Regions from separate parts of the Xanthobacter sp. genome, predicted to be linked through region 3. Evidence: predicted binding sites of a transcription regulator. Region 3 holds the regulator's gene; each other region holds the start of a gene.

Region 1 (10,120 bases), on a different contig from region 3:
TAGACCACCAGCGTCTCGGCGATGGGGCCGTTGGTGATCCACATCTTCGAGCCGTTGAGGACGTAGCGGTCGCCCTTCTTCTCCGCGCGCGTGCGCATGGAGACGACATCCGAGCCCGCGCCCGGCTCGGACATGGCGAGCGCGCCCACATGCTCGCCGGAGATGAGCTTGGGCAGGTATTTCGCTTTCTGCTCCGGCGTGCCGTTGCGGCTGATCTGGTTGACGCAGAGATTGGAGTGCGCGCCGTAGGAGAGGCCCACCGAGGCGGAGGCGCGGGAAATCTCCTCCATGGCGATGACGTGCTCGAGATAGCCGAGGCCTGAGCCGCCATATTCTTCCTCCGCCGTGACGCCGAGCAGGCCCAGCGCGCCGAGCTTGGGCCACAGGTCGCGGGGGAAAAGGTTGCTCTTGTCGATCTCGGCGGCGCGCGGGGCGATCTCGGCCTGGGAGAAGTTTCGCACGGTGTCGCGCAGCATGTCGGCGGTTTCGCCGAGGTCGAAATCGAAACCCCCGGGGGCGTTCGGCAGCATAGTCACATCCTCCCTCGCTCCCCGGATTCTCATGCGCGGTCGCGGCCGCCGCCGGGAAGCGGGGCCTAGAATAAAACGGTTGTCCGTTTAATCAATGGGCCGTGCAGGGTCCGCGCCGCACAACTTTCGTCAGGCGGCGGGACGGGTGATGCGATCGGTGAGGTTGAGCCGGCCGCGGGCGATCTCCGCCACCTGAAGGCGCACGGCCTCAGAGCCGGCAAGCTGGTCCAGCATCTCGATCTGGTTGCGGGCAATCAGCAGAAGCAGGTCGTCGCGCACCGCGCCGTCCGGCCCCTTTGGGAGCGCGGGGACGATCTGGAGGTGATCGAGGTGCGGCCGGTCGGGCAGGGCGGTCGCGAGATGGGCGCGCAGGGCATCCGCCGTCACCGGCGCGGAAGACGCGACGAAGGCGTAGAGGCCCACCTTGCCGCCCAGCGTCTGGAAGTCGGACATGTGGACTTCCGCCACCGCCGGATGGCTGGCGAGGGCTTCGGCGATGCGCGGCCCCACCTGCGTCACCCGCGGGCCGCGGCCCTCGGTGTCGGAATAGGACATCAGCCGCCGCGTGACGAAGCGATAGACCTTCTTGCCGGTGGCCATCCACACGCGGGTGGGCAGGCTCTTGGTGGCCAGCACCTTCTTCTCGCGCGGGGTCAGTTGGTCCGGGCAATAGGTGCGCTTGTGCTTGAGGAGGTGGCGCAGGTCCTCATAGGCCAGCACGCGGCCGAGCTTGGAGCGCCGGCTGAAGGGCAGGGCCAGCTGAAAATCCATCAGCCACGCCTCGCCGTCCGCCCCGCGCAGCCAGTTCTGCTGCTTGGCAAGGTCGTTATGGACGTAGCCGGCGCGGTGCAGCGTCAGCAGCGCGGAGCGGGCAGAGTGGAAGAAGTGCATGTCGCCGGCCGGCCGGGCGATCTGCAGCGGCGCCCCGTCGATCCAGCCACGCACGAGGAAGCGCTTGCCGACGGCGAGCAGCGGCGTGGTGACGCCGGTGCGCGTCACCTTTTCCAGCGCATGGATCTCGTGAGCGGCGAGCTGGGTGGCGATGGGCGCGAACCACAGCGAGACGTCGTTCCAGCGCCGGCGCACGGCGGGCCATTCCCGGCCATGGCGGTCGGTCCAGGTGCCGCGCTCCACGGTGGAGAAGACATCGCGCTTCAGCACCGTATCCACGGCGAAGCGGGACGGATCGGCATCATATTCCAGAGGCGGCGGCGTGACGGACTGGCGCGGCATCCGGGCCTCTTAAGCCGCCTCTGGCGGGCTGTCGAGCCAGCCCATGATGTCGGTGAGCGCCCTTGCGGCGAGCGCCTTCTTCTTGGCGAGGGTCTTCTCCGCCCCGCGCAGGCGCTTGCCGGCCTCGCCCTTGGGGGCTTCGGTGAGCGGGGGGAACAGGCCGAAATTCACGTTCATGGGCTGGAAGGAACGGGGGCCGCCCTCGGCCTCCGCCTCGATATGCCCGCCGGTGATGTGGGCGAGCAGCGCCCCGTGGGCGGTGGTCAGCGGCGGCAGCGGAACGTCGAGCCCCAGCCGCTCGGCCGCGGCGAAGCGCCCGGCCATGAGGCCGACCGCCGCGCTCTCAACATAGCCCTCGCAGCCGGTGATCTGGCCGGCGAAGCGCAGGCGCGGATCGGCCTTCAGGCGCAGCGTCCCATCCAGGAGGCGGGGGGAGTTGAGATAGGTGTTGCGGTGGAGGCCGCCGAGCCGGGCGAACTCCGCATTCTCCAGCCCCGGGATGGTGCGGAACACGCGGGCCTGCTCGCCATGGCGCAGCTTCGTCTGGAAACCCACCATGTTGTAGAGCGTGCCCAGCTTGTTGTCCTGCCGCAGCTGGACGATGGCATAGGCCTTTACATCAGGCGCGTGGGGATTGGTGAGGCCCACCGGCTTCATGGGGCCGAAACGCAGCGTCTCGCGGCCGCGCTCGGCCATCACCTCGATGGGCAGGCAGCCGTCGAAATAGGGGGTCTTGGCCTCGAAGTCGCGCAGCGGCGCCTTGTCGCCGGCGATCAGTGCGTCGACGAAGGCGTTGTACTGCGCCTCGTCCATGGGGCAGTTGATGTAGTCCGCGCCCGTGCCGCCCGGCCCCGCCTTGTCGTAGCGCGACTGGAACCAGGCCTTGCCCATGTCGATGCTGTCGAAATGCACGATGGGCGCGATGGCATCGAAGAAGGCGAGGGCGCTTTCGCCGGTGAGGCCAAGGATAGCCTCGGCCAGAGCCGGGGAGGTGAGGGGGCCGGTGGCGAGGATCACATTGTCCCACTCGGCCAGGGGCAGGCCGGTGATCTCCTCGCGACGGATCTCGATGAGCGGGTGCGCCTCCAGTGCAGCGGTGACGGCGCGGGAGAAGCCCTCCCGGTCCACCGCCAGCGCGCCGCCGGCCGGCACCTGATTGGCATCCGCCGCCTTGAGGATCAGCGAGCCGGCGCGGCGCATCTCCGCATGGAGCACGCCGACCGCATTGCCTTGCGGATCATCCGAGCGGAAGGAATTGGAGCAGACGAGCTCGGCGAGGCCGTCGGTGAGGTGCGCCTCGGTGCCGCGCACGGGCCGCATCTCATGAAGCACCACGGGAATGCCCCGCGTGGCCAGCTGCCAGCTCGCCTCCGAGCCCGCGAGCCCTCCGCCGACCACATGGACGGGTGCGACATTGTCGCCGTTCGGACGATCGGGCCAAAAAGTGTCAGGCATCGCGGCTCCAGTGTGCCGCCGGCAATCGGGGGCACCCGGCGGGACAAGCGGTGTGCCACACGCGCCGCTGGGACTTCAACCCTCAGCGCCTGTCGCGCCCGTGGAGCGGGCCCAAAAACGAAAATGGTCCCCTGAGGGACCATTCTCCGGTGCCGGCCCGAAGGCCGGCTCAGCCATGGCAGCGGCGCCTGAAATCAGGCGGCAGCCGAAGCGTGGCGGGCGACGGCCCGGATTTCACTGCGCGACACGTTGATGTCGGCGAGAGAACGATCGTCGAGGCTGGACAGCTCGGCAACCGTGCGGTTGTAGACCTGCCAGCGGCGGAACTGGCGAGCCAGGATACCCCAGAGCAACATGTTACTTCTCCTCTTGCGGGTCCACCTTGCGGCGACTCCACTTGCTGACAGCAACATATGCCCTCATGCTGCATCGCCATAGAAGCGTCGATGCATTGCAGCAATGCAACCCGTGCATGGAGCGAGCTACTGCTCGTTAACCTGAAGGAGCGTGTTGCAATGCTGCATTGCAGGTCCTTGAGCGAGCACGCGTTCTGGGCGGTACTCATCTGCCGCCCGAATGCTATATCCAACTTGAGCGGGCGGGGGCCCTCTCAGCGCGCCGTCAGCGATGGTGCGCTGCGTGTGCGTAAGTCGCATGGGGGCATGCAATGAACATGGCGAACGCCACCGGTCTCACCGGGCAGGCGATCTATACTGCTCAGGAAGAACGCGGACTGACGTCCCGCTTCCTCGGGCCGACCGGGGTCTTTGTGGAGGTGGGGGCGTACGACCCGGTCTTTCAGAGCCAGACACTGCATCTGGAACTCACCGGCTGGACCGGCCTGCTGGTCGAGCCGGTACCGGAATTCGCCGAAAACCTGCGTCGCGCGCGTCAGGCCCAGGTGGTTCAGTGCGCCTGTGTCGCACCCGTGGCGGCGGGGACCGGTCGCGTGGCCCTGCTGGAACGCCGGGGCAGCAGCACCATCGTCTTCAATCCGCGCAAGGTGCGGCCGGAGGACATGGTGATCGAGGTGCCGGCCGCGACCCTCGACTCCGTTCTTGAGGGCGCCGGCCTCTCCACCATCGACTTCCTCTCGGTGGATGTGGAGGGGGCAGAGCCCGACGTCCTGAAGGGCGTGACGCTCAGCCGCTTCCAGCCGAAGCTCGTGGTGGTGGATGACCGCGAGCGGTTCAGCGAGACCTGCGCCGTGATGCGCCAGGGCAATTATCATCTCGTCCGGCGCACCGGCCACAACGCGTGGTTCGTGCCGCAGGAGACCGCCCGACACCTGAGCGTGCGGGCCCGGGCACAGCTGATGTGGACCTACGGCATCGGTCGCCTGCTCCGCCGCCGCATGCGCCCGGGCGCCGCCCGCTCGGCCTGAGCCGGCGGGCGAAAGGCGCGGGAGCCCTTCCTACTCGGCGGCCTGCCGACGCCGGCGTCCGCGCGCGACACGCGGCGCATCGGAGGCTTCCGCCGAGGCGGCTTCTTCCATCACGACGGCAGGGGCGTCCGCCACGGAGGCCGGCGCTCCGTCCTCGGCCTCTTCCCCGGCGGTCGGACGGCGTGCGGCTTTTCCGCGCGCGGCCCCGGCCGGCTTGGCCTCCTTTTCAGCGGCCTTGTCGGCAAGCGCCTTCCGGCTGTCCGCGAACGGACGGCGGGCCAGCACCTCGGCGAGGAAGTGGCCGGTGTGGGAGCGCTTGTCCCGCGCCACCGTCTCGGGCGTGCCCGCCACCACGATCTCGCCGCCGCCGTCGCCGCCTTCGGGTCCGAGGTCGAGGATCCAGTCGGCGGTCTTGATGACTTCGAGATTGTGCTCGATCACCACCACCGAATTGCCCTGCTCCACCAGTTCGTGCAGCACCTCCAGCAGTTTTTTCACGTCGTGGAAGTGCAGGCCGGTGGTCGGCTCGTCCAGAATATAGAGGGTGCGTCCGGTGGCGCGGCGCGACAGCTCCTTGGAGAGCTTCACCCGCTGCGCCTCGCCGCCGGAGAGCGTGGTCGCCTGCTGGCCGACCTTCACATAATCGAGGCCGACGCGGTGCAGCGTCTCCAGCTTCTCGCGCACCGAGGGCACCGCCTTGAAGAATTGCGCGCCCTCTTCCACCGTCATGTCGAGCACGTCGGCGATGGACTTGTTCTTGAAGGTGACTTCCAGCGTCTCGCGATTGTAGCGCTTGCCCTTGCAGACGTCGCAGGTGACGTACACGTCCGGCAGGAAGTGCATCTCGATCTTGATGACGCCGTCGCCCTGGCAGGCCTCGCACCGCCCGCCCTTCACGTTGAAGGAGAAGCGCCCGGCGCCATAGCCCCGCGCCTTGGCCTCCGGCAGGCCGGCGAACCACTCGCGGATGGGGGTGAAGGCGCCGGTATAGGTCGCCGGGTTGGACCGCGGCGTCCGGCCGATGGGCGACTGGTCAATGTCGATGACCTTGTCGAGGTGTTCCAGCCCCTCCAGCTTGTCGAACGGGGCAGGGGCCTCCGAGGCGCCGTTTAGCCGGCGCGCGACCGCCTTGTAGAGCGTATCGATGAGCAGCGTGGACTTGCCGCCGCCCGACACGCCGGTGATGCAGGTGAACAGGCCGAGCGGGATTTCCGCCGTGACATTCTTCAGATTGTTGCCGCGCGCGCCCGAGAGCTTGAGCATGCGCTTGGGGTTCGGCTTGCGCCGCGCCGGCACGCCCACGCTCAACTCGCCGGTGAGATAGCGGCCGGTCAGGGAGGCGGGATTGGCGAGGATTTCCGCCGGCGTGCCCTGCGCCACGATCTTCCCGCCGTGAATGCCGGCGCCCGGCCCCACGTCCACCACATGGTCGGCGGCGAGGATGGCGTCCTCGTCGTGCTCCACCACGATCACCGTGTTGCCAAGGTCGCGCAGGTGCTTCAGCGTGCCGAGCAGCCGCTCATTGTCGCGCTGGTGGAGGCCGATGGAGGGCTCGTCCAGCACGTAGAGCACGCCGGTGAGGCCGGAGCCGATCTGCGAGGCGAGGCGGATGCGCTGGCTCTCGCCGCCGGAAAGCGTGCCCGAGGACCGCGCCAGCGTGAGGTATTCCAGCCCCACGTCCAAGAGGAAGCGCAGCCGCTCGCGGATCTCCTTCAGGATGCGCCCGGCGATCTCGTTCTGCTTGTCGGTGAGCTGGGCGGGCAGGCTCTCGAACCATCCGGCCGCGGCGCGCACCGAGAGCTCGCCGATCTCGCCGATGTGCCGCCCGGCGATCTTCACCGCCAGCGCCTCGGGCTTCAGCCGGTAGCCGTTACAGACCTTGCAGGGGACGGTGGAGAAGTATTTGGAAATCTCCTCCCGCGCCCAGTCGCTGTCGGTCTCCTTCCAGCGCCGGTCGAGGTTGCGCACCACGCCCTCGAAGGTCTTCGAGGTCTCGTAGGCGCGCATGCCGTCGTCATAGTGGAAGGTGATCTTCTCGGTCCCAGAGCCGAAGAGAAGCACGTCGCGCGCCTGCTCCGGCAGATCGGCGAAGGGGACATTCAGCTTGAAGTGGTAGTGCTTCGCCAGCGCATCCAGCGTCTGCCCGTAATAGGGTGAGGTGGACTTGGCCCAGGGGGCGATGGCGCCCTGCTTCAGCGAGCGGGCCTTGTCCGGCACCACGAGGTCCGGGTCGATGGTCTGCTCCACGCCGAGGCCGTCGCAGGCCGGGCAGGCGCCGAAGGGATTGTTGAAGGAGAACAGCCGCGGCTCGATCTCGGAAATCGTGAAGCCGGACACCGGGCAGGCGAACTTCTCGGAAAAGATGATGCGCCGCGGATCGCCCGCCGCATCCTTCTCGTCGGCGAACTCGGCCACAGCGATCCCGTCGGCGAGGCCGAGCGCGGTCTCGAAGCTGTCGGCGAGCCGCTGGGCGAGGTCCGCGCGCACCACGATGCGGTCCACCACCACGTCGATGTCGTGCTTGAACTTCTTGTCGAGGGCCGGCGCCTCGGCGATCTCATGGAAGGTGCCGTCGATTTTGACCCGCTGGAAGCCCTTCTTCATCCACTCGGCGAGTTCCTTGCGGTACTCGCCCTTGCGCCCGCGCACCACCGGCGCGAGCAGGAAGAGACGCGTGCCTTCCGGCAGCGCGAGGGTGCGGTCCACCATCTGCGAGACAGTCTGGCTCTCGATGGGCAGACCCGTGGCCGGGGAGTAGGGCACGCCGGTGCGCGCCCACAGAAGGCGCATGTAGTCGTAGATCTCGGTGACGGTGCCGACCGTGGAGCGTGGATTCTTCGAGGTGGTCTTCTGCTCGATGGAAATGGCCGGCGAGAGACCGTCGATCTGGTCCACGTCCGGCTTCTGCATCATCTCCAGGAACTGGCGGGCATAGGCGGAGAGGCTTTCCACATAGCGCCGCTGGCCTTCCGCATAGATGGTGTCGAAGGCGAGCGAGCTTTTGCCCGAGCCGGACAGGCCGGTGAACACCACCAGACTGTCGCGGGGGATTTCGAGGTCCACGTTCTTGAGATTGTGCTCGCGCGCGCCGCGCACCGAGAGGGTACGGGCATCGCGGCGCGGGATGGGACGCGGGGAGGCTGCGCGATCAGACATGGACATCCGCTGGCGCCTGCGGCGCAAAAAGGGGTCGGGGCCTGAGAAACGATCGTGCCGCCCTTGCAGCGGCGAGCACGCCAGCGGCCGAAAGCCGCGTAGCGCGCCGGGGAACGTGCTCATGAACTCTCGGAAATGTAGTGAACCTTGTGCGATGCGGAAGAGAACATAATACGAACTCCGAAGGGCGCCACCCAAAAAGAGCGGGGCGACTCGGATCGAGCGCGCCGATGCTCTTGCCAGTCTGGGGGAAGTCGGTTAGGAACACAACGTGAACATTTAAGCCATGAGCTGTTACGCACGGCGGCCAGCGGCGGTTCATCATGGGGATAAAGCCGCGTCGGGGGTCGCATGGCCCGGCGGGGACGGTAGGGTGCGGGATTCGCGGCGCGTCGCAATGGCGGCCTGCGGAACGGCGGAACACGGCACGAGGGAGAGCGGGATGGCCGGCAGCGTCAACAAGGTGATCCTGGTCGGCAATCTGGGCCGCGACCCGGAGGTCAAGTCGTTCCAGAACGGCGGCCGCGTCTGCAACCTGTCCATCGCCACGTCCGAGAACTGGCGCGACAAGGCCTCGGGCGAGCGCCGCGAGCGCACCGAGTGGCACCGGGTGGTGATCTTCAACGAGAACCTCGTGGGCGTCGCCGAGCGCTTCCTGAAGAAGGGCTCCAAGGTCTACATCGAGGGCCAGCTCGAGACCCGCAAGTATGAGAAGGACGGTCGCGAGACCTACACCACCGAGGTGGTGCTGCGGCCCTATCGCGGCGAGCTGACCCTGCTCGACGGCCGTGAGGGCGGCGGTGCCGGCTCCGGCGCGGACGAATATGGCGGTGGCTCCGACTTCGGCTCGGCCAGCCCCATGGGCGGCGGAGGCGGCAGCTTCGGCGGCTACAGCGGCGGCGGTTCCGGCGGTGGGCGCCGTCCGGCACCGGCTGGCGGCGGAATGGGCGGCAGTTCGGGTGGTGGACGCCCCGCGGCCGATCTCGACGACGAAATCCCGTTCTGAGGCGCGCCTTCGGCTTTGAGGGTGGGGCGCCGCGGCCGGTCTTGGTGCTGGCCGGCCTAGCTTTGTTGCTGATTGGCTCACGGAAAGTCGCCGCCTGCGCATGGCGCGGGCGGGCTTTTGTTGTGCCATTGCAGGCCCCGTTTCCGGCCGCTTCGGGCGGCGTTCGCGGGCCCATCTGACGCAAAACCGACAAATTGTCCGGCGACCTGCGAGATGGTCTGCATAACCCATTGATTTGTATAGTATAAATTTACGTCCGCCAGAGGGGTTTTGCTGGCGTCGCAGGGGTGAATCGGATAGAAGGAAGCACCTCACCAATCCATGCGAGTGCTGACTTTTGGCCGATTCCGAAACGCCGAAGACTGGTGGCGAGCCGCCGTCCGACATCCGGCCCGTTTCCATCACGGAGGAGCTGTCCCGCTCCTATCTCGATTATGCCATGAGCGTCATCGTCGCCCGGGCCCTGCCCGACGTGCGCGACGGCCTCAAGCCCGTGCATCGGCGCATCCTGTTCTCCATGCACGAGAACGGGTACGAGTGGAACAAGCAGTACCGCAAGTCGGCCCGCGTGGTCGGCGACGTGATCGGTAAATACCATCCCCACGGCGACCAGTCGGTCTATGACGCGCTGGTGCGCATGGCCCAGACCTTCGCCATGCGGCTCCCGCTGGTGGACGGCCAGGGCAATTTCGGCTCGGTGGACGGCGATGCCCCGGCGGCCATGCGATACACCGAGGTGCGCCTCGAGAAAGTGACCAACACCCTTCTCGATGACCTCGACAAGGAAACCTTCGATTTCCAGGAGAATTACGACAATTCCGAGCGGGAGCCGACCGTTCTCCCGGCCAAGTTCCCGAACCTCCTGGTCAATGGTGCCGGCGGCATCGCGGTCGGCATGGCCACCAACATCCCGCCGCACAATCTCGGCGAGATCATCGACGTCACCGTCGCGCTGCTGGACGACCCGCTGCTGGAGCCCGAGGCGCTGCTCGACCTGCTGCCCGGCCCGGACTTCCCCACCGGCGCGCTGATTCTCGGACGCACCGGCATCCGCCAGGCCTATCTCACCGGTCGCGGCTCCATCCTGATGCGCGCGAAAGTCGCCATCGAGAACATCCGCAAGGACCGCGAAGCCCTCATCGTCACCGAGATTCCCTATCAGGTGAACAAGGCGACGATGATCGAGAAGATCGCGGAGCTGGTGCGCGACAAGCGGGTGGAGGGCATCTCCGAGATCCGCGACGAGAGCGATCGCGACGGCATGCGGGTGGTCATCGAGATCAAGCGCGACGCCCAGGCCGACGTGGTGCTGAACAACCTCTACCGGCTCACGCTGCTGCAGACCTCCTTCGGCGT
Region 2 (10,120 bases), on a different contig from region 3:
AGGTGGGCATTCCCAAGCGGCTCCTGCCGGCGGTGGTGGCGCTCGGCGCGTTCTCCTTCACCATGGACACGCTGCCCGGCACGCCGCAGATCCAGAACATCATCCCCACCACCTTCTTCCACACCACCGCCTATGCCGCGCCCATCCTGGGCCTCGTCGGAACCGCCTTCATCCTCGCGGTGGGGCTGTCCTACCTCGAGTTCCGCCGCCGCCAGGCGGCGAAGGCCGGCGAGGGCTACGGCACCGGCCACCTCAACGAGGTGGTGGTGGACGAGACCGTGCCGCTCGTCTCCCCGATTCTCGCCTTGCTGCCGCTGGTCGTGGTGGGCATCGCCAACCTGATCTTCGCCCGCCTCATCCCGCAGTGGTTCGGCGCCACCGCGACCGCCACGCTGGTTCCGGGCGCGGCCCCCGTCAGCGTGCCGACCAGCACCTGGGCGGCGATCTGGGCCGTGGAAGCCGCGCTGCTTCTCGGCATTTTCACGGTGGCGGTGTTCGGCTTCAAATCCATCGCCGGCAAATTCTCCACCGGCTCCAAGGATGCCGTGTCGGGCGCGCTGCTCGCGGGCCTCAACACCGCAACCGAGTACGGCTTCGGTGCGGTGATCGCGGCGCTGCCCGGCTTCCTTCTCATCAAGTCGGCGCTGTCGGCCATCCCCAATCCGCTGGTCAACGAGGCCATCACCGTGACCACGCTGGCCGGCATCACCGGCTCGGCCTCGGGTGGCCTGTCCATCGCGCTCGCGGCCATGTCGGAGCAGTTCATCGCCCAGGCCAATGCCGCCGGCATCCCCATGGAGGTGCTGCACCGCGTCGCCTCCATGGCCTCCGGCGGCATGGACACGCTGCCCCACAACGGCGCCGTCATCACCCTGCTCGCCGTGACCGGCCTGAGCCACCGGCAGGCCTATGGCGACATCTTCGCCATCACGCTGGTGAAGACCGCCGCGGTGTTCTTCGTGATCGGCTTCTATTATCTCACCGGCCTCTATTGAGCGGGTGCAGCGTCGCGCACAGATCGCGACGCCGTAGGGGCTGGCAGGGAATGACGCCGACCCGGCGGATGCCGGGGCGGCGGCAAGCCATTGCAGTGCAACAATTCTTATGAATTCCGAAGCTGGTGCTCGGCCGTAGGGCGCATTACTGTCCCGCTTGAGGACTCCCCTACCTGCGCCGGATTGACAGCCATGAGCTTCGTCGTCTGCCTCGCCGCGCTCTTCTTCCTGATGCTCGTGGCCTATCGCGGCTTCAGCGTCATCCTGTTCGCGCCGATCGCCGCCATCGGCGCGGTGCTGCTCACCGATCCGGCCGCGGTGCCGGTGATCTTTTCCGGCCTGTTCATGGAAAAGATGGTGGGCTTCATCAAGCTCTACTTCCCGGTGTTCCTGCTGGGCGCCATCTTCGGCAAGCTCATCGAGCTGGCCGGCTTCTCGCGCTCCATCGTCTCGGCGGTGGTGAACCTGCTAGGGCCGAGGCGGGCCATCGTCTCCATCGTGCTGGTGGGCGCGGTACTTACCTATGGCGGCGTCTCGCTGTTCGTGGTGGTGTTCGCGCTTTATCCGTTCGGCGCGGAGATGTTCCGGCAGGTGGGCATCCCCAAGCGCCTGCTGCCGGCGGTGATTGCGCTCGGCGCCTTCTCCTTCACGGCGGATACGCTGCCCGGCACGCCGCAGCTGCAGAACATCATCCCCACCGCCTTCTTCGGCACGACAGCCTATGCCGCGCCCATCCTCGGCATCGTCGGCTCCATCTTCATCTTCGTGGTGGGCATCTCCTATCTGGAGTTCCGCCGGATGCAGGCCCACCGCGCCGGCGAAGGCTATGGCACCGGCCACCTCAACGAGAGCCTGCCGGACGACGGCGTCCCGCCCGTGCCGCCGCTGCTCGCGGTGCTGCCGCTGGTTGTGGTGGGCCTCGCCAATCTGTTCTTCGCCTGGCACATCCCCGGATGGTTCGGGCCGCAGGCCAGCGCGACGCTTGTGGAGGGCGGCCCGGCGGTGAGCGTTGAGACCCACGTCTGGGCCGGCATCTGGGCGGTGGAAGCGGCGCTGCTGCTCGGCATCCTCACAGTGGTGGCGTTCGGCTACCGGGCCATCGCCGGCCATTTTGCCGGCGGCTCCAAGGAAGCGGTGGGCGGGGCGCTGCTCGCCGGCCTCAACACGGCGACGGAATACGGCTTCGGCGCGGTGATCGCGGCGCTGCCGGGCTTCCTCGTCATCAAGGCTGCGCTCACCTCCATCCCCAATCCCCTCATCAACGAGGCGATCACGGTGACGACGCTGGCCGGCATCACCGGCTCGGCCTCGGGCGGCCTCTCCATCGCGCTGGGGGCCATGGCGCAGCAATTCATCGCCGAGGCGCAGGCCTATGGCATCCCGCTGGAGGTGATGCACCGCGTCGCCTCCATGGCCGCCGGCGGCATGGACACGCTGCCGCACAACGGCGCGGTCATCACCCTCCTCACCGTGACAGGGCTGACGCATCGTCAGTCCTACGGCGACATTTTCGCCGTCACCATCATCAAGACCACCGCCGCCTTCGTCGTGATCGGCTTCTATTATTTGACCGGCCTCTATTGAGCAGGTGCAGCATCGCCTTTAGGTTGCGGCGCAACATGGGCTGCGAGGGGTGGTGCGGACATGGCCGAAGTGGGGGAGGCCGACGCCGGGGGGCGGGTGATCGCTGTCGCCAACATGAAGGGCGGCGTGGGCAAGACCACCACCGTGGTGATGCTGGCGGAAGGCTTTGCGGAGCAGGGCGCGCGGGTGGTGGTGGTCGATCTCGACGCCCAGGCCAACGCCTCCTACTGCTTCGCCCATGACGACGAGCTGCGCGCGATCCTCGACCGCCGCCAGTCGGTGACGTCCTTCCTCGCCGACCGGCTGCTCTATGGCGACCGCACTTCCATCGCCCAGTACATCTCGCCGAGCATCTGCCATGTGATGAAGGCGGGCGAGGAACTGGCCATCGACATGGTGGTGGCGAGCCCCCGCCTGCGCCTGCTGGAGCGCGAGATCGTCCTGCGGCTGGCAGAGAAGAATTACGGGCTGCGCTCGCTGGAGGGCCAGTCCCTGAAGGTGCTCGACGAGGCGCTCGGCTACCTGCGCGCGCATTATGACGTGGTGCTGTTCGACTGCGCGCCGGGCATCTCCGCCTTCACCGAGGTGGCCATCCGCCTCGCCGACATGGTGATCGTGCCGACCATCCCGGACTATCTCTCCACCCTCGGCTTCGACGCCTTCCGCGCCTCGGTGTGGGAGAACGCCCACGTCACGCGCTCCGCCTTGCCCCAGCCGAAGCGCCGGCCGCTGGTGCTGGCGAGCCGGGTGCATGCGCAGAAGATCCAGCACCGCGATACGCTCATCAGCCTCCGGGACGAGGCGGAGGACGCCAATGCGGTCTATGAGATGTTCGACACCGAAGTCCGCAATCAGGCCGCCATCGAGCGGGCCATGGACCCGGAAAACTTTCCCTACGCGCCCTCCTTCGAGCAGAAATGGTACAACGCGGTGGATGCTGTGCGCGATCTGGTGAACGAGACGCGGAGGCGGCTCCATGGCTGAGGCTTCGGATTTCTTCGCTTTGCTCGCGGCCATCGGCGGCAAGGCCGGCCTGTTCCCGGCCGGCGGCAATCTCGCGCGCAAGGCAGTGAACGAGATCGCCCGCGCCCAGCTGGTGGCGGAGGGGACGGACCTTGAGGCTATCCGCGCCATCCGCGCCTTGCTCGGTCCCGCCGCCTTCGCCGAGGCGCTGGATGGTGTGCCGGCGCCCAAGACCAAGGCGCTGCTCTCCCGCGTCGACCCGAACGCCCCTGCCCTCACCCAGCCCGGCGACCGGGTGAAGGCGCTGCTTGCCCTCGCCGATGGCAGCCGCGCCCCGGCCGCCGTGGCCGCGAAGCCGGCGAAGAAGGCGTCTTCGCGCAAGGCGCCAGCTCCGGCGCCCGCCGCCCCCGTAGAGACCGCGCCGGCCGATGGGAAACCCGCGCCGCGCAAGCGCAAGATCACCGGGCGGACGGCGCTGCGGGTGTCGGAAGAGCGCTGAGGCGCAAGGTTACGCCTTGTCCTTCTGCGGCGCCGGGTCCGGCCCCAGCGTGAAGATCTCCGCCACCGCCACGAAGGTGGGCACGAACAGGCACCACATGCCCACCGCGCGATAGAGCAGCGCGGCCGAAAGGCAGCCGAAGAGGAAGGCGGCGAGGTACGCGCTCATCCGGCCGAGACGGGCGCGGGTGGCGGGAATGTTGGTGCCTTCCAGCGGTCGCAAGAGATTGGCGATGTCCACCAGCACCTGCGTGAAGGTGCCCGTCATCACGGTGGAGGGCGGCGAGTCGGTGAGGTGGGTGCGGTGGAGCGCGTTCTGCAGCGCCATGGCCGCCACCAAAGTCATGCCCATCATCACGGCAGCGGGAGCGTCGTGGTCGTAGAAGGGCCCGTTCTGCACCGCCACCAGCGCCGCATGGGCAAGCAGCACGAGCTTTGCCGCCATCAGGATGCGGAAATCATCCCGCCCGCGCCGGGCGAGGAACAGGCTCAGCTCCCGCGCGCACAACACCACGATGGCGAACACCGGCAGCGCCAGGACCTTCGTCAGCGAAGGCGTATCCCCGTGGGCCAGCGAGGCGGCGATGGTCACGAAATTGCCGGTCACATGGGCCGCGAACAGCCCGCCGAGCGCGACGAAGCCCGCCGCATCCACGAAGCCGGCGTTGAAGCAGAGGAGGACGGCGAGCAGGACCTTCACAGCGGCGACCTCATCCGGCCTCGGCCACATCGCGGATGCGCAACGCCACGCGCGTCTCGCCCTGCCAGGTGTCGATGTCGAGGCACCCGGCCACATGCAGATTGCGCCCGCGCCCGGCCAAGAGCGCCCGGCCCAGCGGCTCCTCGGCGCAGCGGAAGGCGGTGGCCTTCAATGTCGTGCCGTCCGGCGAGGAGATGCGGGCGCGCACATGGCCGGCGCCGAAGCTCTCGACATAGCTGATGCGGTGGCCGGGAAAGGCGAACACCGGCTCGGGATTGCCGGCGCCGAACGGGCCGGCGCGGGAAACGGTCTCCACCATGTCCACCGTTGCCCCGCGCGCGGTCAGCGCGCCGTCGATGGAAAGGGTACCCTCGGCGCGGGCGCGCTCCACGTCCGGCGCGAGGCGCTGCTCCAGCTCCGCGCGCAGGGCACCGAGCTGGCGGCGCTCCACCGTGAGGCCGGCCGCCATGGCATGGCCGCCGCCCTTCACCAGAAGCCCGCTCTCCACCGCCCCGCGCACCGCCCGGCCGATGTCCACGCCGGGAATGGAGCGGCCGGAGCCGGTGCCGGTCTCGCCATTGAAGGCGATGGCGAAGGCCGGGCGCTGAAAGCGCTCCTTCAGCCGCGCCGCGACAAGGCCGACGACGCCGGGGTGCCAGCCCTCGCCGCTCACCACCACCACGGCGCCCTCCTCCGAGATGCCGAGCGCCGCCTGCGCCTCGGCCTCTGCGGCGGCGAGGATGGCGCGTTCCACCTCCTGCCGCTCGGCGTTGAGGCGATCCAGCTCGGCGGCGATGCCGCGCGCCTCGGCGGGGTCTTGCGTCAGCAGCAGGCGCGCGCCCAGCGTCGCCTCGCCGATGCGCCCGCCGGCATTGATGCGCGGGCCGATGAGAAAGCCGAGATGGAAGGGCCGGGGCGGCCCGTCGAGCCGCGCCGCGTCCATCAGCGCGGTGAGGCCGATGCGGGTGCGCCGGCGCATGGCGAGGAGCCCCTTCGCCACGAAGGCGCGGTTGAGGCCAATGAGCGGCACCACATCCGCCACCGTCGCCAGCGCCACGATGTCGAGGGCTTCCAGCAGGTCCGGCGCGGGCCGCTCGGCATTGAAATGCCCGCTCTGGCGCAGCGCCCGCACGAGGCCCACCGCGACGACGAAGGCGAGCCCGGCCGCGCAGACATGGCCGAGGCCGGAGAGGTCGTCCTCCCGGTTCGGGTTCACGATGGCGGTGGCGGGCGGCAGGGTCTCCCCCGCCTGATGGTGGTCGATGACCACCACATCCATGCCGAGCCGTTTCGCGGCCTCCAGCGGTTCGAGGGAGGTCGTGCCGCAATCCACCGTCACCAGCAGGGTCACGCCGCGCGCGGCGAGCTGCTCGATGGCCGGCACGTTCGGCCCGTAGCCCTCGAAGATGCGGTCGGGAATGTGGAAGAAGGGATCCAGCCCGCCGGCCTGGAGCACGCCCACCGTGAGGGCGGTGGAGCAGGCGCCGTCCACGTCATAGTCGCCGAACACCGCCACCTGCTCGCCGGTCGTAACCGCGCGGGCGAGGCGCGCCACGGCGGCGGGCATGTCGGTGAGCGTGTCGGGATCGGGCAGCAGGGTGCGGATGGAGGGGTCGAGATAGCGCTCCACCTCGTCCAGCTGCACGTTGCGGGCGGCCAATACGCGGGCCAGAAGCTCGCTGATGCCGAAGCGCTGGGCCATGGCCAGCGCCGTCTGCCCCCCGCGCACGTCCAGCCGCTCCCGCCAGGTGCGGCCGGTGGCGGAGCGGGCGACGTCGAGGAAGAGGCGATTCGGCACGGCGATGTTCACGCGCGCATGAAGCCAGAGGAGAGGCGCGGCGTCGAGCACGGGCCGGGCATGGCTCAATTGTTGCCATTCTGTTCCCCTCGCCCTCCGGCTCTGTCACTATGGGGAAATCAGGGGCCGCGGCGCCGTCCCGATTCGCGCCGGCCCTGCCGTTCTGCTATCTGGCGCCCAAACCTCCGACCTCAGAGACCCATGTCCGACAGCGATAATTCCGACGATCTCTTCGCCGCCCGCCCGCGCGGTGCCAGCAAGTCGCCTGCGCGGGAATCGACCGGCAGGGAGAGCGCGCGCGGCAAGGCCGCCGTCGTGCCCGCCATGGCGGGCGATTATACCGCCGCCCATATCGAGGTGCTGGAAGGGCTGGAGCCGGTGCGGCGCCGCCCGGGCATGTATATCGGCGGCACCGATTCCAAGGCGCTGCACCACCTCTTCGCCGAAGTGGTGGACAATTCGATGGACGAGGCCGTGGCCGGCCACGCCACCTTCATCGAAGTGCAGCTCGGCGCCGACGGCTACCTCACCGTCTCGGACAATGGCCGCGGCATCCCGGTGGAGGAGCACCCCAAGTTTCCTGGCAAGTCGGCGCTGGAGGTCATCATGACCACGCTGCACGCCGGCGGTAAGTTCGACAGCAAGGTCTACGAGACCTCCGGCGGCCTGCACGGCGTCGGCGTCTCGGTGGTCAACGCGCTCTCCGACGACCTGGAGGTGGAGATCGCGCGCAACCAGACCCTCTATCGCCAGAGCTTCTCCAAGGGCGTGCCGCAGGGGCCGCTCAAGGAAGTCGGCCGCATCACCAACCGGCGCGGCACCCGCGTGCGCTTCCATCCCGATCCGGAAATCTTCGGCGCCGGCGCGCATTTCGAGCCGGCCCGCGTGTTCCGCATGGCCCGCTCCAAGGCGTACCTGTTCGGCGGCGTGGAAATCCGCTGGTCGTGCGATCCCGAGCTGCTGAAGGCCGGCGAGAACATCCCGGAGAAGACGGTCTTCCGCTTCCCCGGCGGCCTGAAGGACTATCTGGCGGCGGACCTCGAAGGCAACACGCTGGTCCACCCGGACATCTTCTCCGGCCGCATCCAGAAGACCGGCGGCCACGGCTCGGTGGAATGGGCGGTGGCGTGGGTGGCGGATGCCGACGGCAGCATCTCCTCCTACTGCAACACCATCCCCACCCCCGACGGCGGCACCCATGAGAACGGCCTCAAGGCGGTTCTGCTCAAGGGCCTGAAGGACTATTCGGAGCGCGCCGGACAGGGCAAGCGCGGCTCCGTCATCACCGGCGACGACGTGATCACCGGCTGCGCCGCCATGCTCTCCGTGTTCGTGCGCGAGCCGGAATTCCAGGGCCAGACCAAGGACCGCCTCGCCACCGCCGAGGCCGCCCGCATCGTCGAGCAGGCGCTGCGCGACCCGTTCGACCACTGGCTCGCGGCCAATCCGGTGCAGGCCTCGCGTCTGCTCGACCATGTGATCGACCGCGCCGAGGAGCGGCTGCGCCGCAAGCAGGAGAAGGAGGTCTCCCGCAAGACCGCCGTGCGCAAGCTGCGCCTGCCCGGCAAGCTCGCCGACTGCTCCAACACCGAGGCGGCCGGCTCCGAGATCTTCATCGTCGAGGGCGACTCGGCCGGTGGCTCGGCCAAGCAGGCGCGGGACCGCAAGACGCAGGCCGTGCTGCCTTTGCGCGGCAAGATCCTCAACGTCGCCAACGCCACCCGCGACAAGCTCGCCGCCAACCAGCAGCTCGCCGATCTCGGCCAGGCGCTGGGCTGCGGCACGCTCGCCCACTACCGCGAGACGGACCTTCGCTACGAGAAGGTCATCATCATGACCGACGCCGACGTGGACGGGGCGCACATCGCCTCCCTCCTCGTCACCTATTTCTTCCGCCAGATGCCGAAGCTGATCGAGGAGGGCCACCTCTTCCTCGCCGTGCCGCCGCTCTACCGCATCACGCAGGGGGCCAAGACCCTCTATGCGCGCGACGACGCCCACCGCGAGCGGCTGCTGAAGAAGGAATTCAACGGCAAGGGCAAGGTGGACGTCGGCCGCTTCAAGGGCCTCGGCGAGATGATGCCGGCGCAGCTCAAGGAAACCACCATGGACCCGAAGACGCGCACCCTTCAGCGCGTCTCCGTGGAGGACGCCGAGCGCGCCGCCACCGTGGATCTCGTGGAGCGTCTCATGGGCAACAAGCCCGAAGCCCGCTTCGCCTTCATCTCCGAGCGCGCCGCCTTCGCCGGCGAGGAGATGCTGGACATCTGAGCCGGCGGGGGCGCCGGGCGATTAACGCCGCCATCGCGGCACCGGAGGGGGAAGATCATGGGGGACGGGAAGAACGTACCGCGCGCGGGGCGCGGCGTGCGGATGACTCTGGCTACTGGCCTTGCGCTTGCGACGCTGCTGCCGGGGGCGGCGCGGGCGCAGTCGTTCGGCAATGACGAGCAGTCCTGCGTCTCTTATGGCTATTGGGCGGTGTCCGTCATCTATCTGGCGGCGAGCCAGGGCTGCGACTGGAGGCGCGCCAACGAATTGATCGACCCCATGCGCCACACCAAATGGTGCATGGGCCAGTCGGCGCAATCCATGTCCAGGGCGCCGCAGGTCCACCGCAACGGCGTCACCGCCCGCTGCGCCAAGCAGGGCGCGTCGGTGAGGATCAACATCTGACGGGAGCCGCCGCCCTCACGAGGTCCGCATCTCAAAGCGTCTCGGGGGGTGAAATCTGGCCCCGCCTCGGCTGGAGCAGCCCGGCGGGGCCGGCGAGCAGCAGCATGCCGATGCCGGCGGTGATGAACATGGCCACCACCCCGGCAAAACCCGCCGCCTGCGTCAGCCCCAGCGCGCCCAACGCCTGGCCGATGAAGAAGGAGGAGGCGAACAGCGCCAGCGCCGATCCGCGCGCCTCGGGAGCCAGTTCCGTGGCGAGGATCTGCAGCACGTTGTGGATCATGTAGAAGGCGAAGCCCGCCCCGGCGAAGATCGCCGCCATGAGCACCAGCCCATGGGCGCGGGTGGCGAGAATGAGCAGCACGCCCACCCCCGCCGCGCCCCAGCGCACCATGCCGCTGAGGCCGAGATAGCGCACCAGCAGCGGCACGGCGAAGGTATAGACGGCGCCGCCGATGGCGAAGGCCGCGAGCGCGATGCCGGCCTCCTTGGCGTTGCCGATGCCCTGATGGACCATCAGCGGCGCCACCAGCGGAAACACGCCGAAGCTCAGCGCCCCCTCGATCGCGACCACGCCGTAGACCTTGATGGACAACGGATTGCGCAGCACCAGCCCATAGCGGGCGATGGAGGCGGCGAAGGACAATGGCTTGCGCTCGCCCTCCTCCGTCAGGCCGAAGGTGGTGGCGAGCGCCGCCAGCGCCGCGACGGCGAGGGCGCACCAGAACACCTCGCGCCACCCCACCAGCTCGGCGATGAAGCCGGCCAGCGCCGAACCGGAGAGCTGGCCCAGCACCAAAGCGAGCAGCACGCGGCTGAGGGCCAGAGGCCGGCGTTCGAACGGCACCCGGTCGCCCACCGTCGCCAGCACCACCGGAATGATGCCGCCGGCGAAGGCGCCGCAGA
Region 3 (10,120 bases):
GCCGGCGGGGTGCGCACCGCTTTCATCGCCCATGAGATGGTGGTGCCGCCCAAGACCCCGGTGCGCCTCTCCGGCTTCATCGAGCGGGTGGAGCGGCGGACCACGGGCGACCGCATCCTGCTGCGGCTCGATGGCGACGCCGTGCGCGGGCTCAAAAACGCGCCGGCGCTGGTGCGCCTCTCGCTCCGCAAGGGGTGGGCGCCGCCGGTGGGCAGCCATGTGACCCAGCTGGCGCAATTGCTGCCGCCCTCCGGCCCGGCCATGCCGGGCGCCCATGATTTCGGCCGCACGCCGTGGTTCCAGGGCATCGGCGCCATCGGATACGGGCTCGGCCGGCCCAAGGCGGCGGCGCCGCGCGATCCGCCTTTGTCCGTGCGGCTCGCCATGGCGCTGGACGGGGTGCGCCAGAGCCTGTCGGACCGCATCCGCGCCTCGCTTTCCGGCGTGCCGGCGGAGGTGGCGGTGGCGCTGGTGGCCGGAGACCGCTCCGGCATTCCGCGCGCGGTGGAGGAGAGCATGCGGGTGTCCGGCCTCTCGCACATCCTCTCCATCTCCGGCCTGCATATGGCGCTGGTGGCCGGCACCCTGTTCGCGCTGGCGCGGGGCCTGCTGGCGCTGGTGCCGGGGCTGGCTTTGTCGTGGCCCATCAAGTCATTCGCGGCGCTGATCGCGCTGTCGGGCAGCGCCTTCTATCTCGTGCTGTCGGGCAACGACGTGCCGGCGCAGCGCTCCTTCGTGATGACGGGGCTGGTGCTGGCCGGCGTGCTGGTGGGGCGGCCGTCCCTGTCGCTGCGCTCGGTGGGTGTCGCGGCGGTGGTGGTGCTGGCGCTGACGCCGGAGGCGGCGCTGGACCCGGGAACGCAGATGTCGTTCGCCGCCACCCTCGCTCTCGTCGCCGCCTATGAACGGCTCCAGCCTTTGCGGGCGATACCCCGGCCGGATGGCGTTGCCGGAGCCGTGCTGTCCTGGGTGGCCGTGCTGGTGGCCGGCACGGCGCTCACCTCGCTGGTGGCGGGGCTGGCGACGGCGCCTTACGGCATCTTCCACTTCCAGCGGGTGGCGCCCTATGGGCTTCTCGCCAATCTCGCGGCGATGCCGGCCGTCTCCTTCCTTGTCATGCCGGCGGGCCTTGCGGGCGTGCTGCTGATGCCGTTCGGCTGGGACCACCTCGCCTGGCCGGTGATGGGGCGGGGCATCGAGATCATGACGGCGGTGTCCGACTGGGTGGGGACCCTGCCGGGGGCCGATATCCGCGCCGCCTTCGTCGGTGCCGGAACGCTGCTCTGGCTCTCCCTCGCGCTGCTGGCCCTCTGCCTGCTGCGCGGCGTGCTCACCTTCGCGGCGCTGGTGCCCCTCGGCCTCGCCGCGCTGGTGGCGGGAACGCCGCTGAAACCGGACCTCCTCATCGCGCCCGATGCGCAGACGGTGGCGGTGCGGATGCCGGATGGACGGCTCTCCGTGCTCGGCGCCTCGGGCCAGAAGCTGGTGGTGGAGCAATGGCTGACGCGGGAGGGCGACCGCCGGACGGCCGGCACCAAGGACCTCGCCTCCGCCTTCATGTGCGACCCGCTCGGCTGCACCGCGCCGCTGCCCGGCGGCGGAACCATCGCCGTCTCCCGGCGCGCCGAGAGCCTGGAGGCGGACTGCCTGAATGCCCGCATGGTCGTGACCCGCGATGCCCCGCCCCGGGCCTGCCCGGCCGAGGTGCTGACGCCGGAAAAACTCGCGCGGACCGGAACGCTCGCCTTCACCCTGCGCGATGGTGCCCTCGTGGCCGAGCGGAGCCGCAGCCCCTCGGTGTCCCGGCCTTGGATGGCACCGCTGCCGCCGGACCTCGCACCGGAGCGGGGGGCGGTCGATGCGGGCGATCCGCAGACCGACGCCACCGCTCCCTGACACGACAATTGCCAGGCGTCGGGGTGAGGGGCAACGCCTTCAAAAAAGCGCAGGCGCCCGTTGAGCGTGGACCACCGCGCCCCTCACCCCGTTCCGGATCTCCCGCGGGAGAAATAAGGATCAGTAGCGGCGCATGAGGCCGATCAGGCGGCCCTGGATGCGCACGCGGTCGGGACCGAAGATGCGGGTCTCGTAGGCCGGATTGGCGGCCTCCAGCGCGATGGAGGCCCCCTTCTTGCGCAGGCGCTTGAGGGTGGCTTCCTCGTCGTCCACCAGCGCGACGATAATGTCGCCGGTGTCGGCGGAATCGCACTTGCGGATCAGCACCGTGTCGCCGTCGAGGATGCCGGCCTCGATCATGCTGTCGCCGCGCACCTCAAGGGCGAAATGCTCGCCGGAGCCCAGCATTTCGGGCGGGATGTTCAGCGTATGGCTGCGGCTCTGGATGGCGGAGATGGGCGAGCCGGCGGCGATGCGACCCATGACCGGCACCGAGACCACCTGTCCCGCCTCGTCATCCTCCGCCACGGGGCGGACCTTGCCGAGGCTGCCCTCGATGACCGAGGGCGAGAAGCCCCGGCCTGCGGAGCGGGCGGAGGCGAGACCCGGCGCCACGCTGTCGGGCAGGCGGACCACCTCCAGCGCGCGGGCGCGATTGGGCAGGCGGCGGATGAAGCCACGCTCTTCCAGAGCAGTGATGAGGCGATGGATGCCGGACTTGGAGCGCAGGTCCAGCGCTTCCTTCATCTCGTCGAAGGAGGGGGGAACACCGGTCTCCTTCAGCCGCTCATGGATGAAGCGCAGAAGGTCATATTGCTTCCGAGTGAGCATTCCCTGGCCCCGTTCCTTGCACGCACCGCCGCGGAACAGGCGCTCTCGGCCGGTCCCGATTCAAGGCGCATCCAGCCCGGTGCGCCGCGAAACAAATCATGAACAGTCTTTATCTGTTCCTTTTGTGTTCCGCAAGTGGTGAAGGCTCCGTTAAGGGCTCAATCCGCGAAGGGAATAATCTCGCAGGGGTCTCCGACGCGGCCCGCCGGGGCGAAAGGCGGGCGCACCAGAAGGCAGTCGGCGGCGGAAAGAATGCTCAGCATGGCGCTGTCCTGCGAGGCGCAGGGGATGGCGTGGATCGAGCCATCCGCCCGGCGCTCGAGGGTGGCGCGCATGAAATCGCGCCGCACGTCATTGGGCGGCAGGTCGGCCGCGAGGCGCGCCGGCACGGTCTCGGGGCCGGGGCGGGAATCGCCCTGCAGGGCGCGGATGAGGGGGACCAGGTAGACCATCCCGCAGACGTGGGACGACACCGGGTTGCCCGGCAGCCCCAGCACCCGCACGGTGCCGCGATGGCCGAACATGAGCGGCTTGCCGGGCCTGAGCGCGATCTTGTGGACCGAGAGATCGACCCCTTCCGCCTTCAGCGCCGGGGCCATCAGGTCATGATCGCCCACCGAGGCGCCGCCGGAGGAGACGACGAGATCGAACTCGCCGGAGAGTGCCCGCGCCACCACGGCGCGGATCGCGGCGAGGTCGTCCTTGATGAGGCCGAGGTCGGTCACATCGGCGCCGGCGCGGCGGGCGAGTTCCGCGAGGCCGAAGGCGTTGGAGACGACGATTTCGCTGTCGTTGCCGGTGCCCTGGCCCGGCAGCACCAGTTCGTCCCCGGTCTGGAGCAGCGCGACGCGCGGGCGGCGGGCGACCGGCACGGTCGCATGGTCCATGGCGGCGGCCAGCATGATGTCGCGGCCGGTCAGCCGCCGGCCGGCGAAGAGGCCGGGCGCGTCGGCGGAAAAATCGCAGCCGCGCTTGCGCACGTTGCGGAGCGCGGCGGTCGGGGCCGTGGTGGTGATGGTGTCGCCCTCGCGGGAGACGTTCTCCTGAATCACCACCGTGTCGGTACCTTCCGGCACCACGGCGCCGGTGAAGATGCGCACGGCCTGCCCGGCGCCCACCGTGCCAGCGAAGGGCCGGCCGGCGGCGGATTCGCCGATGACGGCGAGGCGAGCGGGCGTCTGCGCGATATCGGCGCCGCGCACGGCATAGCCATCCATGGCCGACATGTCCGCCGGCGGCTGGGTGCGGCGGGCCGCCAGATCGCGCGCCAGCACACGGCCGGCCGCGGCCTGCACCGGCACATCCTCCACACCGAGCGCAGACACGCCGGACGTGATGAGCGCGGTGGCCTCCTCGACGGTCATGAGCGCCATGGCGCGGCTCCCTCACTCTGCCTGAACGCAGGTCTTGTCATGGTGGCGGGCCGGCTCAGGCCGCGTCGGTGGCGCGGAAGTGGCCGCTGCGGCCGCCGGATTTCTCCAGCAGGCGAATGCCTTCAATCCGCATGCCACGGTCGGCGGCCTTGGCCATGTCGTAGATGGTGAGGCAGGCCACGGAGACGGCGGTGAGCGCCTCCATCTCCACGCCGGTCTGGCCCGTCACCTTGGCGCGGGCCGTGACGTGGAGGCCGGGCAATGCGGGGGCGGGGGAAACCTCCACCTCCACCTTGGTCAGCATCAGCGGATGGCAGAGGGGAATCAGCTCATGGGTGCGCTTGGCGGCCATGATGCCGGCGATGCGCGCCACGCCCAGCACGTCGCCCTTCTTGGCGTTGCCGGAGAGGATGAGGTCCAGCGTCTCGCGCGCCATCACCACCTGCCCCTCGGCCAGCGCCTCGCGGGTGGTCGCGTCCTTGTCGGACACGTCCACCATGCGGGCGGCGCCCTGTTCGTCGAGATGGGTGAGGCTGGCCATGGCCGTCGCGGTCTTCCCGGATTCGATGTCGGGGGGAAGATGGCGTCCGCGGCGGCGCCTGTCCACCGCCGCAGGAGCAATGCGGCGGAAAGGCAGTGTTGCCGGGTTGGGTTCAGGTCAGCGCAGGCGGGTCCACACCTGCGTCTTGCAGAGCGGGACCACCACGCAGCCGCGCAGCTTCAGCGTGTTGTCACCATCCATGGTGATGGTGCCGGAATAGGTCTTGCCGTCCTCGGCATTGTAGATGCTGCCGCCGCTCCATTCCTGCGGGCCGCCGGAGAAGCCGGTGAGGATGGTGAGGCCCTTCAGCGCCCGTCCGCGCAGCGAGGCGTTGGAATTGTTCACGTCCTTCAGCGCCGGATCGGCCTTCAGCCCCTCGGAGGAGATGAGGCGGCCGCACAGGCTGGCGCCGCATTTGGAGATTTCCACCTGCCCGCTGCGGGTGGGGGTCTGCCACAGGCCGGTCGGGTCCGCGGCGAAAACAGGCGTGGCGAGAAGGGCGGCGAGGCCGGCAATCGCAAACGTCTTCATGAAGCTCCTCCCTTGCGTGCGGCCTCTTGCGGGCCGCCTCACGTATTAAAGAGTAACTTCACGTATACGGCAAGCCGGGGTGGCGAGGCCTATGTGGCCAACAGCTGGCAGGTCGCGGAGGCGACATCCTCCTGCCGCATCAGGCTCTCGCCCACCAGGATGGTGCCGATGCCCACCTGCGCCAGCCGGGCCACATCCTGCGGGGTGAAGATGCCGCTCTCGCCGATGACGATGCGGTCCTTCGGCACGCGCGGGGCGAGGCGCTCGCAGGTTTCCAGCGTGGTCTCGAAGGTGCGCAGGTTGCGGTTGTTGATGCCGATGAGCCGGCAGGGCAGCGCCAGCGCGCGGTCCAGCTCTGCGTCGTCATGCACCTCGACGATGGCATCCATGCCGTGCGCCGCCGCCGCGTCGGCGAGGTCGCGGGCGAGGGCATCATCCACACCGGCCATGATGATGAGGATGCAGTCCGCCCCCCAGGCGCGGGCTTCCGCCACCTGATAGGTGTCGTACATGAAATCCTTGCGCAGCACCGGCAGGCTCACCGCCGTGCGGGCCGCCTTCAGATAGTCCGGCGCGCCCTGGAAGGAGGGCGTGTCCGTGAGCACCGAGAGGCAGGTGGCGCCGCCGCGCTGGTAGGCGCGGGCGAGGGAGGGCGGGTCGAAATCCGCGCGGATCAGGCCCTTGGAGGGGCTCGCCTTCTTGATCTCGGCGATGAGCGCGGTGCGGCCTTCGGACAGGCTCTGCTCAATGGCCCCGGCGAAGGGGCGCACGCGGGGCGCGCATCGGGCGGCGGCCTCGATTTCGTTGAGCGGCCGGGCCTTCTTGGCGGCGGCGATTTCCTCGCGCTTGTAGGCCTCGATCTTGGTGAGAATGTCGCTCATTGCGCGGCCTCCGGGGCGAGTGAGGCGGAAAGGGTGACGAGCCGTTCCAGCCGCGCGCGGGCGGAGCCGGTGTCGAGGCTGGTCTGCGCCATGCCGACGCCGGCGGTCAGGTCCTTGGCGCGGCCGGCCACCACGAGGGCGGCGGCGGCGTTCAGCACCGCCACGTCGCGATAAGCGCCGGGGGCGCCGTCCAGCACGGCGCGCAGGGCTTCGGCATTGTGGGCGGCATCGCCCCCCTTCAGCGCCTCGGCGGGGGCGCGGGCAAGGCCGACGTCCTCGGGATTGAGGGTGAAGGTGTGGATGCGGCCGTCTTCCAGCACGGCGATGTCGGTGCCGCCGGAGATGGTGATCTCGTCCAGCCCGTCCGAGCCGTGGACCACGAATGCTTTTTCCGAGCCGAGCGCCTTCAGCACCTCGGCCAGGGGCACGATCCAGGATTTCGCGAACACGCCCACCATCTGCCGCTTCACGCCGGCCGGATTGGAGAGCGGGCCGAGCAGGTTGAAGATGGTGCGCGTGCCCATCTCCACCCGTGTCGGGCCCACATGCTTCATGGCCGGATGGTGGGAGGGGGCGAACATGAAGCCGATGCCGGCCTCGCCGATGCAGCGGGAGATGCCGGCGGGATCAAGGTCGAGCCGCACACCGAGCGCCGCGAGCACATCCGCCGCGCCGGACTTGGAGGACAGCGCCCGGTTGCCGTGCTTCGCCACCGGCACGCCGGCGCCGGCGACGATGAAGCTGGCGCAGGTGGAGATGTTGTAGGAGCCGGAGGCATCGCCCCCGGTGCCCACCACGTCCACCGCCTCGTCGGGGGCGTCCACGGTGAGCATCTTGGCGCGCATGACGGAGACCGCGCCGGCGATCTCCTCCACCGTCTCGCCGCGCACGCGCAGGCCCATGAGCAGCGCGCCCATCTGGGAGGGCGTCGCCTCGCCGGACATCATGCGGTCGAACACGAAGGCGGCCTCGTCGCGGCTGAGGCTCGCGCCGGTGGCCACCTTGCCGAGCAGGGGTTTGAACTGGTCCATGGTGTGTCCTCGCCCCCGTCTCAGCCCTTGGCCTTCTCAGCGTTGAAGGCGGCGGCGATCTCGAGAAAATTGCGGATCAGCGCGTGCCCATTCTCCGAGGCGATGCTCTCGGGGTGGAACTGCACGCCGTGGATGGGCAGGCTCTTGTGGGCGAGGCCCATGATGAGGCCGTCTTCGGTGTGGGCCGTCACCTCCAGCGCGTCCGGCAGGGTGTCCCGCTCGACGATCAGGGAATGATAGCGCGTCGCCTGGAAGGAATGGTTGAGGCCGCGGAAGACGCTTTTGCCCTCGTGCAGGATCTCGCTCATCTTGCCGTGCATGGGGGAGGGCGCGCGCACCACGTCGCCGCCGAACACCTGCCCGATGGCCTGATGGCCGAGGCAGACGCCGAACAGCGGCACCTTGTCCCCCGCCTTGGCGATGAGATCGAGGCAGATGCCCGCCTCGTTGGGCGTGCAGGGGCCGGGGGACAGCACGATGGCGTCCGGCTTCTCGGCCAGCACCTCCTCCACGCTGACCTTGTCATTGCGGTGGACGGTGACGGTGGCGCCGAGCTCGCCGAGGTAATGGACGAGGTTGTAGGTGAAGCTGTCGTAATTATCGATCAGCGTGACCTTCGGGGAGGGATTGGCCGAAACCTGTGTGGCGGACATCTGGAACTCCGGCCCCGCGCCGCGCTGTGCGGGAATGGCGGGTGTTAAGGCGAGGAATGACGGGCGGTCAATGGTGATGCGCCGCGAAGCGGTTCCCCGGACAAGCTCCAGCGGAGCTGGCGCGCAGATCCGGGGTCCAGCGCAGGGACAACCGCGAAGCGGGCGATGCCGGAGAGCGCTGGATCAGGAAGCGCCTGCGGCGGCCTCCTTGCGCTGGGCCCCGGCTCGCATTCCGCTGACGCTGCATGCGTCCGGGGCGCGAGGCTGCTCCCGCTTCACCATCGCTCGCGGCGTGTCATCCCCATCTCCATCCCCTCACTGCCCCTTGCCGGCGCGGGCGGCGAAGCGGACGGCTTCCTCGCCGGCGCGGAACAGGGCCTTGGCCTTGTTCACGCACTCCTGGTGCTCGCTCTCGGGCACCGAGTCGTAGACGATGCCGGCGCCGGCCTGGACGAACATGCGCCCGTCCTGCACCCCCGCCGTGCGCAGCACGATGCCGGTGTCCATCTCGCCGTTGGCGCCGAAATAGCCGATGGCGCCGGCATAGATGCCGCGCTTGTCCTTCTCCAGCTCGTCGATGATCTCCATGGCCCGCACCTTTGGCGCGCCGGAGACCGTGCCGGCCGGAAAGCCCGCCGCGAGCGCGTCCACCGCATCGAAGCGCCGGTCGATGGCGCCTTCCACGTTGGAGACGATGTGCATGACCTGGCTGTAGCGCTCGATGAAGAACGAGTCCGTCACCTTCACCGTGCCGACGCGCGAGACGCGGCCGGCGTCGTTGCGGCCGAGGTCCAGCAGCATCAGGTGTTCGGCCCGCTCCTTGGGATCGGCGAGCAGTTCCTGCGCCAGCGCCTCGTCCTCGGCATGGGTGGCGCCGCGCTTGCGGGTGCCGGCGATGGGGCGGATCGTGACCTTCCCGTCGCGCACCCGCACCAGGATCTCCGGCGAGGAGCACACCACCGAGAAGCCGTCGAAGTTGAGATAGACGAGAAACGGCGCCGGGTTCACCCGCCGGAGCGCCCGGTAGAGGGCGAAGGGCGGCAGGGTGAACGCGCTCTCGAAGCGCTGGGACAGCACCACCTGGAAGATGTCGCCGGCGCGGATGTAGTCCTTCGCCTTCTCCACCATGGCGCAGAAGTCCGCCGCGCTGGTGTTGGAGGCCTGCGAGACCTCGCCGTGGAACGGATCGGGCGCCGGGTGGGCGATGGCGCGGTCGAGGTCCGCCACCACCTGGTCGAGGCGCTCGATCGCCGCCTCCCAGGCGGCCCGAGGCGAGACACCCTCCTTCGCCCGTACGGGGGTGACGGCGGTCAGTTCGTCCTTCACCGCGTCGAACACCACCATGATGGTGGGGCGGATGAGCAGCGCCTCGGGCACGCCGATGGGATCGGGCTTGGTCGGGCCAAGCTTCTCCATCTGCCGCACCATGTCGTAGCCGAGATAGCCGAACACGCCGGCCGCCATGGGCGGGGCGCCCTCCGGCAGCTCGATGGCGGATTCCGCCAGAAGCGAGCGGAGCGCGGTCAGCGGCGGCTCGGCGCAGGGCACGAAGGCGCCCTTGTCGGCGTCCGGCGTTCGGTTGATCTCGGCGACATCGCCGGAGGCGCGGAAGATGAGGTCGGGCTTCATCCCAATCATGGAATAGCGCCCGCGCGCCTGCCCGCCCTCGACGGATTCGAGCAGGAAGGCGTTGGGCTGGTCGCCGGCGAGCTTGAGGAAGGCCGAGACCGGCGTTTCCAGATCGGCGACGAGGGTGGTCGAGACCACCTGTGCCTCGCCCCTGAGGTAGCGCGAGGCGAAGAGGTCGAAGTCGGTGGGTGCGTTCACGGGCGCCGGCCTTCAGTTCGCCGGGTTGGTGCCGACCGCCTGGGCGAACAGGCGCTCGTTGATCTTCACGCCCAGCTCCTTCTGGATGGCGGCGAGATATTGCACCAGCACGTCATTCTCCAGCTGGCGCGACAGCTCCTGACTGACGCGGCTGGTGTCGGGCATCTGCTGCGGCACCTCCACCTTCGTCACCTGGAACACGATGCGGTCCGGCTCGGGCGCGCCGAGGGCGATGCCGAAGCCGCCCTCCTTCACGTCGAACACGGAGGTGACGCTTTCGGCGCTGAACGGGCCTTCGGCGCGGCCGCGGTGTAGGCCCTCGGCGATCTGGAGCGGAATGTCCGCCTCGGCCGAGACCTGGGCGAGGGGCGTGCCGGCCTTCGCCTTGTCCATCAGCTCCTTGGCCTTGGCTTCCACCGCCTTCTCCGTCTCCGCCTCGGTGTAGCGGGCGGTCACTGCGTCCTTGGCTTCCTCGAAGGTGCGGTCGCGGGCGGGGGTGATGGCGGCGGTCTCGTACCACACGAAGCCGCCGCCCTGGGGAAGCTGCACCGTGTCG

What was found. Region 3 encodes LexA, which represses DNA repair genes until DNA is damaged. Its sites were predicted from a motif close to TGTTCNNNNTGTGTTCNG; they were not measured.
Region 1: the regulator LexA is predicted to act here: its motif matches at 8,019-8,036, upstream of uvrA (excinuclease ABC subunit UvrA).
Region 2: the regulator LexA is predicted to act here: its motif matches at 6,609-6,626, upstream of parE (DNA topoisomerase IV subunit B).

What each region holds. Positions count from the first base shown of each region.
Region 1 covers NZ_JAYRPE010000046.1:13,664-23,783, reverse strand. Annotated here, with positions in the region: gene ACE3QW_RS14095 (isovaleryl-CoA dehydrogenase) at 1-530, opposite strand, end outside; gene ACE3QW_RS14090 (serine/threonine protein kinase) at 660-1,763, opposite strand; gene trmFO (methylenetetrahydrofolate--tRNA-(uracil(54)-C(5))-methyltransferase (FADH(2)-oxidizing) TrmFO) at 1,773-3,218, opposite strand; gene ACE3QW_RS14080 (DUF1127 domain-containing protein) at 3,413-3,574, opposite strand; gene ACE3QW_RS14075 (FkbM family methyltransferase) at 3,886-4,602, shown strand; gene uvrA (excinuclease ABC subunit UvrA) at 4,633-7,758, opposite strand; gene ssb (single-stranded DNA-binding protein) at 8,201-8,764, shown strand; gene gyrA (DNA gyrase subunit A) at 9,102-10,120, shown strand, end outside.
Region 2 covers NZ_JAYRPE010000023.1:29,087-39,206, reverse strand. Annotated here, with positions in the region: gene ACE3QW_RS09555 (GntP family permease) at 1-995, shown strand, start outside; gene ACE3QW_RS09550 (GntP family permease) at 1,188-2,579, shown strand; gene ACE3QW_RS09545 (ParA family protein) at 2,640-3,563, shown strand; gene ACE3QW_RS09540 (hypothetical protein) at 3,556-4,041, shown strand; gene ACE3QW_RS09535 (YoaK family protein) at 4,051-4,740, opposite strand; gene recJ (single-stranded-DNA-specific exonuclease RecJ) at 4,751-6,538, opposite strand; gene parE (DNA topoisomerase IV subunit B) at 6,740-8,809, shown strand; gene ACE3QW_RS09520 (hypothetical protein) at 8,912-9,214, shown strand; gene ACE3QW_RS09515 (MFS transporter) at 9,246-10,120, opposite strand, start outside.
Region 3 covers NZ_JAYRPE010000041.1:74,676-84,795, reverse strand. Annotated here, with positions in the region: gene ACE3QW_RS13095 (ComEC/Rec2 family competence protein) at 1-1,896, shown strand, start outside; gene lexA (transcriptional repressor LexA) at 2,017-2,727, opposite strand; gene glp (gephyrin-like molybdotransferase Glp) at 2,886-4,100, opposite strand; gene moaC (cyclic pyranopterin monophosphate synthase MoaC) at 4,156-4,641, opposite strand; gene ACE3QW_RS13075 (DUF2147 domain-containing protein) at 4,759-5,172, opposite strand; gene trpC (indole-3-glycerol phosphate synthase TrpC) at 5,262-6,053, opposite strand; gene trpD (anthranilate phosphoribosyltransferase) at 6,050-7,084, opposite strand; gene ACE3QW_RS13060 (aminodeoxychorismate/anthranilate synthase component II) at 7,105-7,737, opposite strand; gene trpE (anthranilate synthase component I) at 8,053-9,564, opposite strand; gene ACE3QW_RS13050 (SurA N-terminal domain-containing protein) at 9,577-10,120, opposite strand, start outside.